DNA from 3 places in the Xenorhabdus bakwenae genome. Region 3 is predicted to be linked to each of the others. Evidence: predicted binding sites of a transcription regulator. Region 3 holds the regulator's gene; each other region holds the start of a gene.

Region 1 (5,091 bases), 150 kb from region 3:
GATGGCTGGCGTGAGCCTCTGTTACCATGCCCGTTAATTTAATGTGGTTCGGCGTAGAGTCACTGGCGATAAGCATATGGTAATCAGGGCCAATTCCATCAGCATATTTTGCGACTTCTTTCATCGCGCCAGGTTTAAACATCCAGTCATAGCTATAATTCTGCCATGTACCATCTGACTTTTGTTCGTAAGTTTCGTTCCAGTCGGTGTAAGCGATAAGCTGGATCAGTTTCAGATCCATCCCCAGTTTCGGCTCTAGTTCATTTTTGATGCGTTTGAGTTCATTGGCATCAAAACATTGCAGGTAAACTTTATCGCTCTTTTTGGTGTAGCCATATTGTTTCAGAACTTCCAGCACTTTGCTGGTGATATCTTTGCCTTCCTGACGATGGAACCACGGTGCCTTGATTTCAGGATAAATGCCAATGTCTTTGCCCGTGGATTTATTCAGGCCTTGAATAAATTCCAGCTCTTCCTGAAAGGTATGAATGTGGAAATCTGATTTACCCATCGGGAAACGTCCGGGATAGCTTTGGGCTTTTTTACCATCCTTGATATCAAAACCTTCCGTAAATTTCAGTGACTTAATTTCTGGCAGGGTAAAGTCAATGGCATAATAGCGGCCGTCAGCACGGGCGCGGTTTGGAAAACGTTCTGCGACATCCGTTACGCGATCAAGGTAGTGATCGTGCAGTACAATGAGCTGGTCATCTTTGGTCATGACCAGATCTTGCTCAAGATAATCCGCGCCTTGTGCATACGCCATTGCTTTGGCGGGTAATGTGTGTTCAGGCAAATAACCACTCGCGCCACGATGGGCGATAACAATCTTATCGGCTGCATGTGCAATACCTGACATGGATGATGCTAACAAAATACCGGCCATAATTGCCTTCATAGGGGTCTGCATTGAGATTCTCCATTTATTCTAATAAAAATCTTAGATAAAAGTTGATGTTACTTACCGTTTTACTGATTTTTCGTCAGCAGCCAGAAAAATAGGTGATCATTCAAGTCGATTTTTATATAAGATGATGACATAACACAATCCTGAATATTAATGTTATCAGCAGTATGTCACAGTTTTATGACATGAAAATTTTTCTCCGGATTCTGTTTATACTCGATAAACTTCAAGTTGCAATCCGCAAGACGACGCGAGGCCTTATATTTCCCTGCGGCGCGGGGAAATATAACACGCATCTTGAAATTGGATTGGTATAAGTGGGTAATGATAAGGTAAGCATTATTTAATATTACTTTATGTGGGTGTAAATATTCAGCCTTTATTATCATCAATTAAAGGTGTTTTCAAAATCAAAAAGGTGCTAATAAAGTGTGGATATGAGGAATATATCTATAAGGTAAAAGCAAGTAGTCTATTTAACAGAGCAGAGTAAACAGACTTATTCATCCATGAAATCGCAGTACAAAACGTTGTACTGCGATTGATAAGGTGATTAATTGGCGTCTTTCAGTTGTGTTTTATTGACCTTGACGGGCAATTTCCTGCTTATGTTTGTGTTCACTTAACATCACAAGCACCAGCAGAATAACCGAGAGGATACAACCGCCGATCATGACCATAAAGCCGCCGTCCCAACCGAAATAGTCAACGGTATAACCGACGATGATACTGGCCGCAACCGAACCGCCCAGATAGCCAAACAAACCAGTAAAACCTGCGGCTGTTCCTGCTGCTTTTTTCGGTGCCAGTTCAAGGGCATGCAGGCCGATTAGCATCACCGGGCCGTAAATCAGGAAGCCGATAACCAGCATACAGAGCATATCGATATCAGGGTTACCTTCTGGGTTCAGCCAGAATACGATAGTAGCGATGGTGACCAGTGTCATAAAGAATACACCGGTGGCACCACGGTTGCCTTTAAATACCTTATCCGACATCCAACCACACAGCAGCGTACCCGGAATACCCGCGTACTCATACAGGAAGTAAGCCCAGGAAGACTTATCCATGGTAAAGTCTTTCACTTCTTTCAGGTAAGTGGGTGACCAGTCAAGAATACCGTAGCGCAGTAAATAGACGAAGACGTTGGCAACGGCGATCATCCACAGCAATTTATTCGGCAAAACGTACCGCATGAAAATTTCTTTTGCAGTCAGTTCCTTTTCATTGTTTTCGGTGTAATCGGCCGGGTAGTCGTTTTTATACTCTTCGATTGGCGGTAAGCCACAAGATTGTGGTGTATCGCGCATTAAAGCGAGAACGATGAATGCCACGATGATAGCAGCAAAGGCGGGCATATAAAATGCGGCCTTCCAGTCATTGAACCAGGCCATCCCCAACATGAACAGTAAGGGGGGAATGCCTCCGCCAACGTTATGCGCACAGTTCCAGACAGAAACAATGCCACCACGCTCTTTCTGTGACCACCAGTGAACCATAGTACGTCCACAAGGCGGCCACCCCATCCCCTGGAACCAGCCACAGAGGAACAGCAGAGAAAACATGATAGCAATGCTGGACGTTGCCCATGGTACAAAGCCCATAAATAACATCACTGCCGCCGCCAGTATCAAACCCGCCGGCAAGAAGACACGTGGATTCGAGCGGTCGGAAACGGAACCCATGATGAATTTTGAGAAGCCGTATGCAATTGATATGCCTGACAATGCAAAGCCAAGATCCCCCTTAGAAAAGCCTTGTTCGATCAAGGCGGGTATGGCGAGTGCAAAGTTTTTCCTTACCAGATAGTAAGCTGCGTATCCAAAGAAGATCCCTATAAAAATTTGCCAGCGCAAGCGACGATAGAGTGGATCTATTTCCTGCGCGGGCAACCGGGCCTTATGAGGCGTCGGCTTGAAAATACTTAACATATTTTTTGTCTCCACGTGACTTTTGTATGAGCGAATCACCACCATCAAGCAGTGATGGCGTTAAACGAAAAATTTTAGCTATTTATTTTCTATATCGAAGCTAATATTAGCTGAAAACAACCTTTTATGACTGTGAGGTATCGCTAACATATAGATATAATTTCGCAAAGTCGATAATTTTGAGTGATTTAACGCTTTTTTTGAAGACAATTTATTTATATTAGTGTGATGAAAATCACAATGAATGGCCTTTTGCGCTATTTTTCATTTTCGCGCGTTTAAAGTTTGTATATATTCTCGACCCAATAAAAGCGCATTATTATTAGGGGATTTGTCTGAAGTAGTCACCATAGAAAAGTCAGATAAATATAATCCACACAAACATTCCTATGATAAAATTATTTAATTAATCACTGTTGGCGTTTTTCTGTCGGCTTTTTTTAACAAGTGGTACTGTTTTTTTGATGACATTATTTGAATAATGTTTTCATTTTTCCATGTAATTTATTTTTATTTACATGCTTTGCGTTTTTTGTAACGCGCTTATAAATAAAATTATTGAAATTAAAATTCAAAATAATAGATATTACTACAAATAGTTATTCATGCTGCTGATAGCCGTTTTTATGCAGGGTTGGATGACTATTTTATGATGTAAATTACAATAATATCAACTTGTTAGTTAGAATTGGTTGCAGATTGTATAGGCGTAATACACTCTGCCTTCCAAATAATAATTAGTTTTATATAAGCTGATTATTTAACTAATAAAAGATTACAAATTAATACTAATTAATCTATTTATTAAATTCGCAATAAATTTTTGCAATTTATTTTTATGATCCAGTTAGCGTCAGCATAAGGTATTTGAAAATACTGAATGCAGACAAAAATTGGAAGATAACGACTACCAGCATTGATGCCTCTATTCATCATGAAAAGTGATGAAACTAATGAGGCTCAGAATGAGAGCATCATTATGAATACTTATACACACAAGGCAATATTACACACAGCATTTACTACTGGGCAAAAAAATTCTCCGGCTGTTGAAACTGAATTTAATCGTAATATCAGACACATGACAGCAGAGCTAGAACCATGGTTTAAGAACGTTCCTGTTCGGTTGGTTGAGTTGGCAAAAAGCATACCCAATGAGGTCGCTGTTGCTGATCCCCATGAAACGTTAACATTTGGTGAACTGAACCAACGCATTGATAATGCGACAGAAGTTTTGCGTCTCCACGGGGTCAAAATGGGTAGCAATGTTGCTATTGCGGCGCAGCGGGGGATTGCATGGTTTGTCACCATGCAGGCCATTTGGCGAATTGGGGCGGTATATATCCCTTTAAATACCATGATGCCGGAAAAGCGCCTGAACGATATTCTTACCCGTCTGCCGGAAAGTATTTTGGTAGCCGATAATACGGTCCCGGCAGGGCTTAAGGCGTCAACATTCATCCCTATGAAGACTATCTTAGATAAGGTCGCTCAAACTCAACGGGCAAAAAATAGGGATATTCCTGTACTGGGAGATCATCCGGCTTATGTGATGTTTACTTCTGGCTCTACAGGATTGCCAAAATCAGTACAAGTTCAACATGATAACCTGGCTGCCTGCCTATGCGGATTTGGCAAACTGTTATCAATCAGCCCGCGTGACCATATGTTGGCATTGACGACATTCTCCTTTGATATCTCAGTGCTGGAATTGCTGCTGACCGTGGTGCATGGTGGCAGTATCTACATCGCTTCAATTGATACCCAACGCGATGCAATGGCACTGTCTGACACACTGTCAAAACCACAATTCACTTTCGCCCAGGCAACTCCGGTGACCTGGTCCATGGCCCTGAATGCAGGATGGATGCCGCGCCCAGAAATGAGCATGCTTTGCGGAGGAGAAGCGTTGTCACAAGATTTGGCCGATCAACTGACAGCCACCGGAAGCACATTATGGAACGTTTACGGCCCAACGGAAACAACCATCTGGTCAACTGCGTTCCGCATGAAAAAGGGTGATAAAGTTCAATTGGGGGGGCCTGTTCCGGGCACCAGTATCACGATTGTCGATAAATATCTGCGGACTGTGCCGAAAGGCACTGTGGGCGAAATTCTTATTGGTGGATTGGGCGTGACCGCAGGCTATCGCAATAATCCAACTGAAACCGCCAAAAGATACGTTCCCGACATAACTCAAAAAGGTAAAAGGGCCTATTTGACGGGAGATATGGCACGTATGCTGGAAGATGG
Region 2 (5,091 bases), 530 kb from region 3:
GAATAATCTCGCGGAAACGGTACTCATCAGGGAAAATATCAAAACCGGGAATGGATTCTAATTTATCCAGCGTTCCTCCGGTATGCCCCAAGCCACGTCCCGATATCATCGGTACATATCCCCCGCAAGCCGCTACCATTGGACCCAGCATCAGGGAAGTGACATCGCCCACACCGCCCGTCGAGTGTTTATCGACAATCGGGCCGGGTAAATTCAATTTCTTCCAGTCTAAAACCGTACCAGAATCACGCACCGCTAAAGTCAGTGCGACACGTTCTTCCATCGTCATGTCATGGAAATAGATAGTCATTGCCAGTGCAGCAATCTGCCCTTCGGAAACCGTATTATCACGGACACCGTTAATAAAGAAGCGGATCTCTTCTTCATTCAGTGGATGACCATCACGTTTTTTGCGGATAATTTCCTGTGCCAGAAACAAAGCTACCTCCCAATCATTATCACCTGAAAAGAATGGCAGTTATGCACACTATCTTAGCGTGTGTGCAGTGAGTGATTATTGATCTCAATAACCCCTACTTTGCTTTTGACTCTGGTGTCCAAGCGTTGTCAACAAACTGCCCAACAAACTGGACGCACCAAAACGGAAATGACGGGAATCAACCCATTGATTTCCCATAATACGTTCTGCCAACGCCAAATATTGTGCCGCTTCTTCGCTGGTACGCACACCGCCCGCCGGTTTAAAACCAACGCGATCACCTACGCGCATATCACGGATCACACTCAGCATAATTTCGGCACTTTCCAGCGTCGCATTAACGGGAACCTTACCCGTTGAAGTTTTAATGAAATCCGCTCCCGCCTTAATGGAAATTTCAGATGCCTTGCGAATCAAAGCCGCTTCTTTTAACTCCCCCGTTTCAATGATGACTTTTAGCCAGACGCCGGATTCAGTACAGGCCGTTTTACAGGCTGTTACCAAATCAAAACCAATCTGCTCATTACCGGCCATCAGTGCACGATAAGGAAAAACAACATCCACTTCATCAGCACCATAAGCTATGGCAGCACGCGTTTCAGCCAGTGCAATGTCGATATCATCATTGCCATGTGGGAAATTAGTCACCGTGGCAATGCGGATATCAGGGGTTCCCTGTTCGCGTAATACGTTACGCGCCACGGGAATAAAACGTGGATAGATGCAGATAGCTGCCGTCTTTCCGGCAGGGCTGTTTGCCTGACGACAAAGTGCGGCCACTTTCTCATCTGTATCATCATCATTAAGTGTAGTTAAATCCATCAAACTCAGCGCCAGTTGAGCGGCGGCAGTTAAATCGGTCATAAAACTCTCCAACGGTATGATTATCGTCACTGAATCAGACAACAGACTTAAAACAAATACAGGTGAGAAATCTCACCTGCATTCAATTTGATATATACCAATCTAACTTCAAGATGCGTGTTATATTTCCCCGCTGCGCGGGGAAATATAAGGCCTCGCGTCGTCTTGCGGATTGCTACTTGAAGTTTATCGAGTATAGACTTCCTGTGTCTTACAACGAAAAGAAGAATCCGGCAATGGTTGCACTCATCAAGTTAGAAAGTGAACCCGCCAAGACGGCTTTAAAACCGAAACGGGCAATATCACCGCGACGATTTGGAGCCATACCACCTAAGCCGCCCAGAAGGATCGCAACAGAAGACAGGTTGGCGAAACCACACAGCGCAAAAGAGATAATGGCTTTAGTATGGCCAGAAAGTACTTGCAGCCCCGCAGCCTGGACAGCATCATCGGCTTGCAGGTATTCACTAAAGTTCATGAATGCCACGAATTCGTTAACAACTAATTTCTGCCCGATGAAAGAACCCGCAATTGTTGCCTCATTCCACGGAATACCGATCAGGTAGGCAATGGGTGCAAAAACCCAACCCAAAACCAATTCCATCGATAATTGAGGATAATCAAACCAGCCGCCGATACCGCCTAAGATACCGTTCAGCAAAGCAATCAATGCGGTGAATGCCAACAGCATGGCACCAACATTCAGGGCTAACTGCATACCAGATGCTGCACCCGATGCCGCAGCATCAATAATATTCGCAGGACGATCTTCCGCTGCAACCAACGACATCGCATCAGCCATATCGTGCGTTTTTTCTGTTTCCGGCACCAGCAATTTTGCAAACAGTAAACCACCTGGCGCAGCCATAAATGAAGCCGCAATCAGGTATTCCAATGGAACACCCATAGATGCATAGCCCGCCAATACAGAGCCGGCAACAGAAGCCAGGCCACCACACATCACTGCGAACAACTCAGACTGGGTCATGGTCGCAATGTACGGACGGACAACCAAAGGCGCTTCGGTTTGACCGACGAAAATATTCGCCGTTGCAGACAAAGACTCAGTCCGTGAGGTTCCCAATATTTTCTGCAATCCACCACCCAATATTTTGATGACGAACTGCATAATGCCCATGTAATACAACACCGCAATGAGTGATGAGAAGAAAACAATCACTGGCAGGACACGCAGGGCAAAGACAAAACCGCCGCCGCCGAATAATTCAAACATTTTGTCGGACACCAGACCGCCAAAAATAAAATCTGTTCCTTTTTGTCCGTATCCAATTACATTGGAAACGCCTTTTGACATTCCCCCCAGAATGTCTTTGCCGGCGGGTACATAAAGTACAAATGCCCCAATGGCAACCTGCATCAGAAAGGCGCCCAAGACGGTGCGGATTTTAATGGCTCGATAATTACTGGAGAAGAGTACTGCGATAAAAACCAGCACTGCCATCCCGATCAGGCTCATAAGGAGTTGCATTGGAAGGATCCCTGTTCACTGAATAAATAATAAGAAAATATGTCAGTTATCCTATAAATTCCTACTGACATTGTGTGTGAGCCGATTATACCTAGGACTAAAAAGGAACAAGCAACTAACATCACAAATTAATACCGTAAAAAGTAATATAAAAATACAAAATGAGACATACATCACATAAAACCACCTAGTTTCGGTGGGGTTAGATGATTTAATGGAGAAAAAGGTAAAAGGCAGGATAAATAGGCAAAGAATATAAGTTAAACATTATTAATATGTTATAAGTCAACTCAATGCAAATAGGATAGTGCTATTTTGGTAAAGCTGATTGGCAATTTCATCTGACGGCTCCTGACGCAATTCACACAATACAGAAAAAACCTGTGCAACCCTTTCTGGTCGGTTTGGCAGCCCCTGAAACCCCGATAACGGCATATCAGGCGCATCCGTTTCCAGAACCAAAGATGACAAAGGCAATTGTGAAATAGTGTTCCGGGTCTTTTTGCGCTCTATCGTAGGTAATTGTTCCCCCGACACCAATGTAAAACCCCAGACGAATAAAGGCCTGGGCTTGAGATAAACTCCCCGCAAAACCATGAATAACCCCTGTTCGCGGTAATTTGTGCTTCCTCAAGATTGCTGCCAATTGGTCATGGCTTTTTCTGGAATGGAGTATCACCGGCAGATCGTGTTGTTTCGCTAGTTTTAGCTGTACTTCTAACATGCTTTTCTGCTTTTCAAACTGCGGATCCGGCATATAAAGGTCAAGACCGATTTCACCTACCGCTACGCATTTGGCCTCTTTTTCCTGTAGTTTTTGCGCCAACTCATCCAAATGAACCGCTTGGTGTTCAGCAATATAGAGTGGATGTAAACCAAATGCGGCATAAATCGGAGAATAAGCCTCAGCCAGCGCAGAAACTCTCTGGAAGTTTGTTTGACCTATTGTCGGAACGATAATTTTTTCCACGCCCATTTGTCTGGCTTGTTGCAGGCTCACTATTTCATCACCAGCAAAAGGAGGGAAATCAAAATGGCAATGTGTATCAATCAGCATCTAATCCAACTTATCCATCATGAGAGTTCCTACCGTTTGCACATGCTCCACCATCCCAGACGCCGGGGATTCCACTGACGGGCAATGATTGTCGCCGTTCAGGAAATGGTTTCGCCGAAAACAGTTGTGATCAGAACTTAATCCTGTACGGCATACCCCATAACTTTTACGTTCTGTATGCCCAAATTTGCCTTCAACAAAAGTATGTCCAATCGTTGCCAGAAAATATCGTCCACAACGCCGCCCCACATGATAATCCTGATTTAACGCACTGAGCCGACTGCCTAGAGCCATTGTTGCCAAGGGTGCTGGTGGATAAATTTCGAAGATTTGCACATTATCCGGTGGATTTTCGATAAATTTCTGGGTTCGACGGTAACTTTGTGCATGGAGGTTGAGCATCTTGACCATTTTTTGCAAACTACTCACTTCTAACCAACGCTCCATACGTTTGAACCACTGAGGCGTATAGTAAAGCTGTGAAGGCACTGTGCGAATCACTACAATAGTATCCGCGCCTCGGCGATAAGCCTCCTGCACTGGGATCGCATCACAAATCCCCCCATCTTGGTAAACCACATCATCAAGCGTAACGCCGTTACGATAAAATCCCGGAATGGCGCTGGAGGCCTTGACAATATCCATCCAATTTTTGTCATCTGGATGCAGGTAACTCGGCTCAAAATTATCCGAGCGGCAAGCACACATGTAAAATTCACGTCCAACATCAAACTGACGCATTGCGACAGGAATATCCAACGGCAACTGCTCAGATATGGTATCAATATACCAATCTAAATCGATCAAATGCCCACCACGCACAAAGCGTAATGGATTAAAAAAAGCGGGGTTAGTTGTATAACGGTTGATTATCTTGCGTGCATACCCCCTCTGACCACAAATATAGGCAGAAAGGTTTTGCGCTCCCGCCGATGTCCCAAGGAACAGTTCGAACGGATTAAAACCAAGACGGAGAAATTCATCCAAGACACCGGCGGTAAAAATACCTCGCTGACCACCCCCTTCACAAACGAGAGCAATTTTCCCGGGTTTAATCTGGGACTGATAAGCTAAAGGTTCGATATTACCTAATGTTATTGAAATATGTTTCCCCACTCTTCTCTCCCTCTGAAAGCCGCCGAATACCTATCAGTATATCGTTGCTCAAAAAACTTGCTTGTAACATTTTTATAAAAAGTGAAGAAATAAAGCACCAATAGTTAAATTGATATGAGAATAGCC
Region 3 (5,091 bases):
ATTTGAAGTGACGGCCTGGAGTCAGCGCAATGGCGACGTAGATGAAATCATGGGAATACGTCACCGTACTTTACCACTGGAAGGCGTGCAATTTCATCCGGAAAGCATTCTGAGTGAGCAGGGACATGAATTGTTGAATAATTTCCTGAAATATTAGTCAGTTACCTCCATATTCCCTCATTCAGTGTTTTTTTATTTGCTCTTAAGTGATTTTTTATTCATATTTTATGAGTATTATTTCATTTTTCAAATGGCAAAGATAAAAATAAGGTGGGGGAAATGTCAGAAAATAAAGCAATAAAACGAAATACCTATGATCACGTGATGTTGCCCATTTATGCACCGGCGAATTTTATTCCTGTCAGAGGGCAAGGAAGTCGAGTATGGGATCAACAGGGTAAAGAATATATTGATTTTGCCGGAGGGATCGCGGTTCTGGCTTTGGGGCACTGTCATCCGGCTTTGGTGAACATCCTGAAGCAGCAAGGTGAAAAATTGTGGCATGTCAGCAATATTTTTACCAATGAGCCAGCCTTAACTTTAGCGCAGAAATTGATTGATGCGACCTTTGCCCAGAAAGTCTTTTTCGCTAATTCGGGAGCGGAAGCTAATGAAGCGGCATTTAAATTGGCACGTCGTTATGCGATTACTCGTCATCATCCGAATAAAACTAAAATTATTGCTTTCCATCAGGCGTTTCATGGACGCACCTTTTTCACTGTTTCGGTAGGAGGGCAGCCAAAATATGCCGACGGGTTCGGACCTAAACCTGCTGATATTGTTCACGTACCTTTTAACGATTTGGATGCCGTCAGGGCGGAAATCAATGATCACACTTGCGCTGTTGTTTTGGAGCCAATTCAAGGAGAAGGGGGAGTGACTCCTGCGACGATAGAGTTTCTGCATGGCGTGCGGGAATTGTGTGATAAACATCAGGTCTTGTTGGTCTTTGATGAAGTCCAGAGTGGAATAGGGCGCACGGGTAAATTATATGCTTACCAGCATTATGGCGTACAGCCGGATATCCTGACGACAGCAAAAGCGCTGGGGGGCGGTTTTCCCATCAGTGCAATGTTAACGACAGATACAATAGCGGCAGCAATGGAAACGGGTGCGCATGGAACGACTTATGGTGGAAATCCACTGGCTTGTAGTATCGGTTGTGTCGTACTGGATATCATCAATACGCCAGAAGTGATGATGGGCGTGGAAAAACGGCACGATAGGCTCATTCATGCTCTGGAAAAACTGAACCAAAAATATGGTATTTTCCATGAAGTTCGTGGAAAAGGCTTGCTTATTGGCGCCGTATTGAAAGCTGAATATCAGGGCAAGGCCAGAGAGATAGTGCAGCAAGCGGCGGAATCGGGATTGATGTTATTAAGTGCAGGAGACAGCATCTTGCGCTTTACCCCATCATTGATCATTCCTGAGGACGAAATTACAGACGGCATGATGCGGCTGGAAATGGCGGTATCCCGCTGGTTAAACAAATAAAAGTAAAAAAGCCAGTGCGAAGTAACGGGCTGCACTGGCTGAGTTTCTGGTTTATCGGGAATTAACGTGTCCCATAAACGACGATGGTTTTGCCATGTGCAGAGATCAGGTTTTGATCTTCCAGCATTTTCAGGATACGGCCAACCGTTTCACGGGAACAACCCACAATCTGCCCGATTTCCTGACGTGTGATTTTGATTTGCATACCATCAGGGTGAGTCATTGCATCAGGCTGTTTGGCCAGATTGAGCAATGTCTGGGCGATACGGCCTGTAACGTCCAGAAAGGCTAAGTTACCTACTTTTTCGGAAGTGGTTTGTAGGCGACTTGCCATCTGGGCAGATAAACGCATCAGAATATCAGGATTGACCTGAATTAACTGGCGAAATTTCTTATAGGAAATTTCAGCCACTTCACAGGCACTTTTGGCTCGCACCCATGCAGTACGTTCTTGCCCCTCTTCAAACAATCCAAGTTCACCAATGAAATCTCCCTGATTTAAATAAGAGAGAATCATCTCCTTACCTTCTTCATCTTTTATTAGAACAGCAACTGAACCTTTAACAATATAGTAAAGCGTTTCTGCTTTCTCGCCTTGATGAATAAGCGTGCTCTTGGATGGATATTTGTGAATATGGCAGTGTGACAAAAACCATTCAAGAGTTGGGTCTGTTTGTGGCTTGCCGAGAACCATTCGCTTTATCCTCTGTTGTTATTTCTGCCTTTATGATGTGAGAAACGGTAGTTCCTCTTCAGGCTGGCTTGATAAAATCAATAGGTTAACAATTAACCTGCTGAAAAACTGACAAGCGGGAATTTTATATGGATTATAAAGATGTCAAAATTTAGGTATATTGTCTTAACCATATACCTTGTCAGTCCCTACTTGTAACCTTGTTTGTAACACAGGAAAGCGTTTCTGTCTTCTCCTGTATCGCTTCAGCCTATTAAACTGACTGCCAGATTATCAGAAATCAGGCAGAAGAGTTGGTTTTATTGATTTTACATTTATAAAAGGGAAAAAATTATGTTACCAAAAATGGCCTATTTATTTTAATAAAACAGGTAACATTATTTTTTGTTACCTGCCTTATTAAAAATTAAATGGGGATTAAATTACGAGATTTTTTTGCCTTCCAGTAATTGTTTAACAAGCGGTGCCATAATTAATTCCATTGCCAGCCCCATTTTTCCACCCGGAACGACGATAGTATTTAGGCTGGAAATAAATGAACCCTGAAGCATAGCGAGTAAATAAGGAAAATCAATTTGAGTGAGACCACGGAAGCGGATCACGATAAAACTTTCGTCCAGCGAGGGGATCGCTTTGGCAGAGAAGGGGTTAGAGGTATCAACAGTAGGGACACGTTGGAAATTGATGTGGGTACGTGAAAACTGAGGAGTGATGTAGCGGATATAGTCATCCATTGAGCGGACAACGGAATCCATGACAGCTTCTCTGGAATGCCCACGCTCACCGGTATCACGGATGAGTTTTTGTATCCATTCTAAGTTGACGATAGGCACAACGCCAATCAACAGATCAACATGACTGGCGACATTGTGTTGTGGCGTGACAACACCACCGTGCAGTCCTTCATAAAATAGGACGTCCGTATTTGATGGCAGAGGTTCCCACGGTGTGAAAGTACCGGGTAATTGGTTATAGGGGACGGCCTCATCATAGGTATGGAGATATTTTCGGCAGCGGCCATTGCCCGTTTCTCCGTACTCAAGGAATGTCTTTTCCAGCATACCGAAATCGTTAGCTTTTGGCCCAAAGTAGCTGATATGTCTGCCTTGTTCTCTTGCTTTCCGTATCTCGGCATCCATTTCAGGACGAGTATAACGATGGAAACTATCCCCTTCTATCAGTGCGGCTGTTACGTCAAATTGTTGGAAAATCTTGCGAAAAGCGACACTGGTCGTGGTTGTTCCTGCGCCACTGGAACCAGTGATTGCGATAACGGGGTGTTTGGCAGACATGAACAGACTCCTTAATCAATAAAATTGGCGAATCAGTCAATTAGAATGAATAAAACAAACCGAGCTTTACGGGCGGAACATCGCTTTAGACAAGATATTAACGGTTCCATGTAGTTCAGACCATACCAGCAGAACTTCACCTCGCTCAAGTTGACGTTTGACATCTTGCACTTTTTGTTCGAGCGTTTTTTCCTGTTCGCCGTAATCAGTACCTTCCCGCAAGACAAAGTTTTCAATTAAGTTGTGGAGTGTATCGGCTTCCAATTGTTGCCACGGGATAATCATTGTGATTGCTCCTGAAAATACGGTAATTCATCATTGGGGAACTTAGCCAGTGCTAATGGAGTTGTAGGCCGGGATTCATAATGAATTGATTTCATGATTAGTTATCTTGTATGTGAAATAACATACTGTTATTTTCTTGAAAAGAAATGTCAACCACCTGGGTGGGAGGGGAATCTACCCATGACTTTAAGCCTGATATTCTCGCTTAGTATATTTATGTTTATTTCCGCTGTCACACCGGGTCCAAACAATTTGTTACTGACATCATCGGGAGCTAATTTTGGAATTCGCCGTTCTATCCCGCTTTGTCTGGGCATTATTTTGGGGATGCAGACAATTTTGCTGCTGTCTGCGTTTGGTGTTGCTGCGTTACTGCTGATTTATCCTGCGTTACATACGGGCCTGAAAATACTCGGATGCCTGTATTTATTCTGGCTAGCCTGGAAGACAGCTACTTCGCATTATAAGCGGCTGGACACCATAACGTCGGCAGGAGAGCCAATCAAAATTTATCAGGGTTGGCTATTGCAGTTCTTGAATCCAAAAACCTGGTTGATGGGATTGGGCGCAATCAGTAGTTACAGTCTGGCTGGAGAGCTGTATAACTATTCCATTTTTGTTATCAGCATCGTGATGTTAATCGTCAATACCCTTGCTGGTGCAATCTGGCTGGTTCTTGGCTCACTGATTGGTCAGTTACTGAGAAGCCGCCGCGCGTGGTTTATCTTCAATGTCGCAATGGGAGTCCTGACGGCGGCTTGTGTGCCGTTAATCTGGTTTGGTTAAGTCAATATTTTTGCATCTGAAAAATAGCGTTAGTGAAGCCCATCCTGTCAATGGTATTGAGTATTAATGATTATCGGTCTATTGAGATCGCTGGCCGGATAAGCCCTTGGTGTTCTGCCAGTAACGTTGTGGCTTCTTCGGCGCTGACACCCGATAAAATCATGACGATTGCGGTCTTGCAATGACCACCACAGGCGTTCAAGGCATGTTCTGCCATTTCTCTACTGCACTCCGTGGCGGCCATGACAATATTTTTCTGGCGTTCGATTAATTTGGCATTGGTGGCGTTTACGTCAACCATCAAATTACCATATACCTTGCCAATACGGATCATGGCACCTGTCGTGATCATATTCAGTATCAATTTTTGTGCCGTGCCTGCCTTCATACGGGATGAACCCGTTATCACTTCTGGCCCTACGACGGGCGTGATGGCAATATCAGCTAATTGCACCATTGAGCTGTTTGGATTGCAGCTGATACAGGCGACAGTAGCACCAACTGATTTGGCATATTCCATGGCACCTAATACATAGG

What was found. The regulator CRP, encoded in region 3, controls carbon source genes, mostly activating them, when cyclic AMP is high. The targets are predictions, from matches to a motif close to ATGTGANNNNNNTCACAT.
Region 1: a site for CRP is predicted at 3,062-3,079, ahead of glpT (glycerol-3-phosphate transporter). Genes of this name have one in related genera too.
Region 2: a site for CRP is predicted at 2,954-2,971, ahead of PXH59_RS18735 (NupC/NupG family nucleoside CNT transporter). Genes of this name have one in related genera too.

The regions. Positions count from the first base shown of each region.
Region 1 covers NZ_CP119194.1:3,397,525-3,402,615, forward strand. Annotated here, with positions in the region: gene glpQ (glycerophosphodiester phosphodiesterase) at 1-910, opposite strand, end outside; gene glpT (glycerol-3-phosphate transporter) at 1,486-2,838, opposite strand; gene PXH59_RS16875 (thioester reductase domain-containing protein) at 3,818-5,091, shown strand, end outside.
Region 2 covers NZ_CP119194.1:3,773,516-3,778,606, forward strand. Annotated here, with positions in the region: gene deoA (thymidine phosphorylase) at 1-439, opposite strand, end outside; gene deoC (deoxyribose-phosphate aldolase) at 524-1,303, opposite strand; gene PXH59_RS18735 (NupC/NupG family nucleoside CNT transporter) at 1,515-2,780, opposite strand; partial or broken gene PXH59_RS18740 (TatD family hydrolase) at 3,078-3,849, opposite strand; gene PXH59_RS18745 (patatin-like phospholipase family protein) at 3,850-4,965, opposite strand.
Region 3 covers NZ_CP119194.1:3,243,935-3,249,025, forward strand. Annotated here, with positions in the region: gene PXH59_RS16205 (aminodeoxychorismate synthase component II) at 1-157, shown strand, start outside; gene PXH59_RS16210 (aspartate aminotransferase family protein) at 280-1,497, shown strand; gene crp (cAMP-activated global transcriptional regulator CRP) at 1,559-2,191, opposite strand; gene PXH59_RS16220 (phosphoribulokinase) at 2,614-3,483, opposite strand; gene PXH59_RS16225 (YheU family protein) at 3,550-3,768, opposite strand; gene PXH59_RS16230 (LysE family translocator) at 3,949-4,554, shown strand; gene murQ (N-acetylmuramic acid 6-phosphate etherase) at 4,625-5,091, opposite strand, start outside.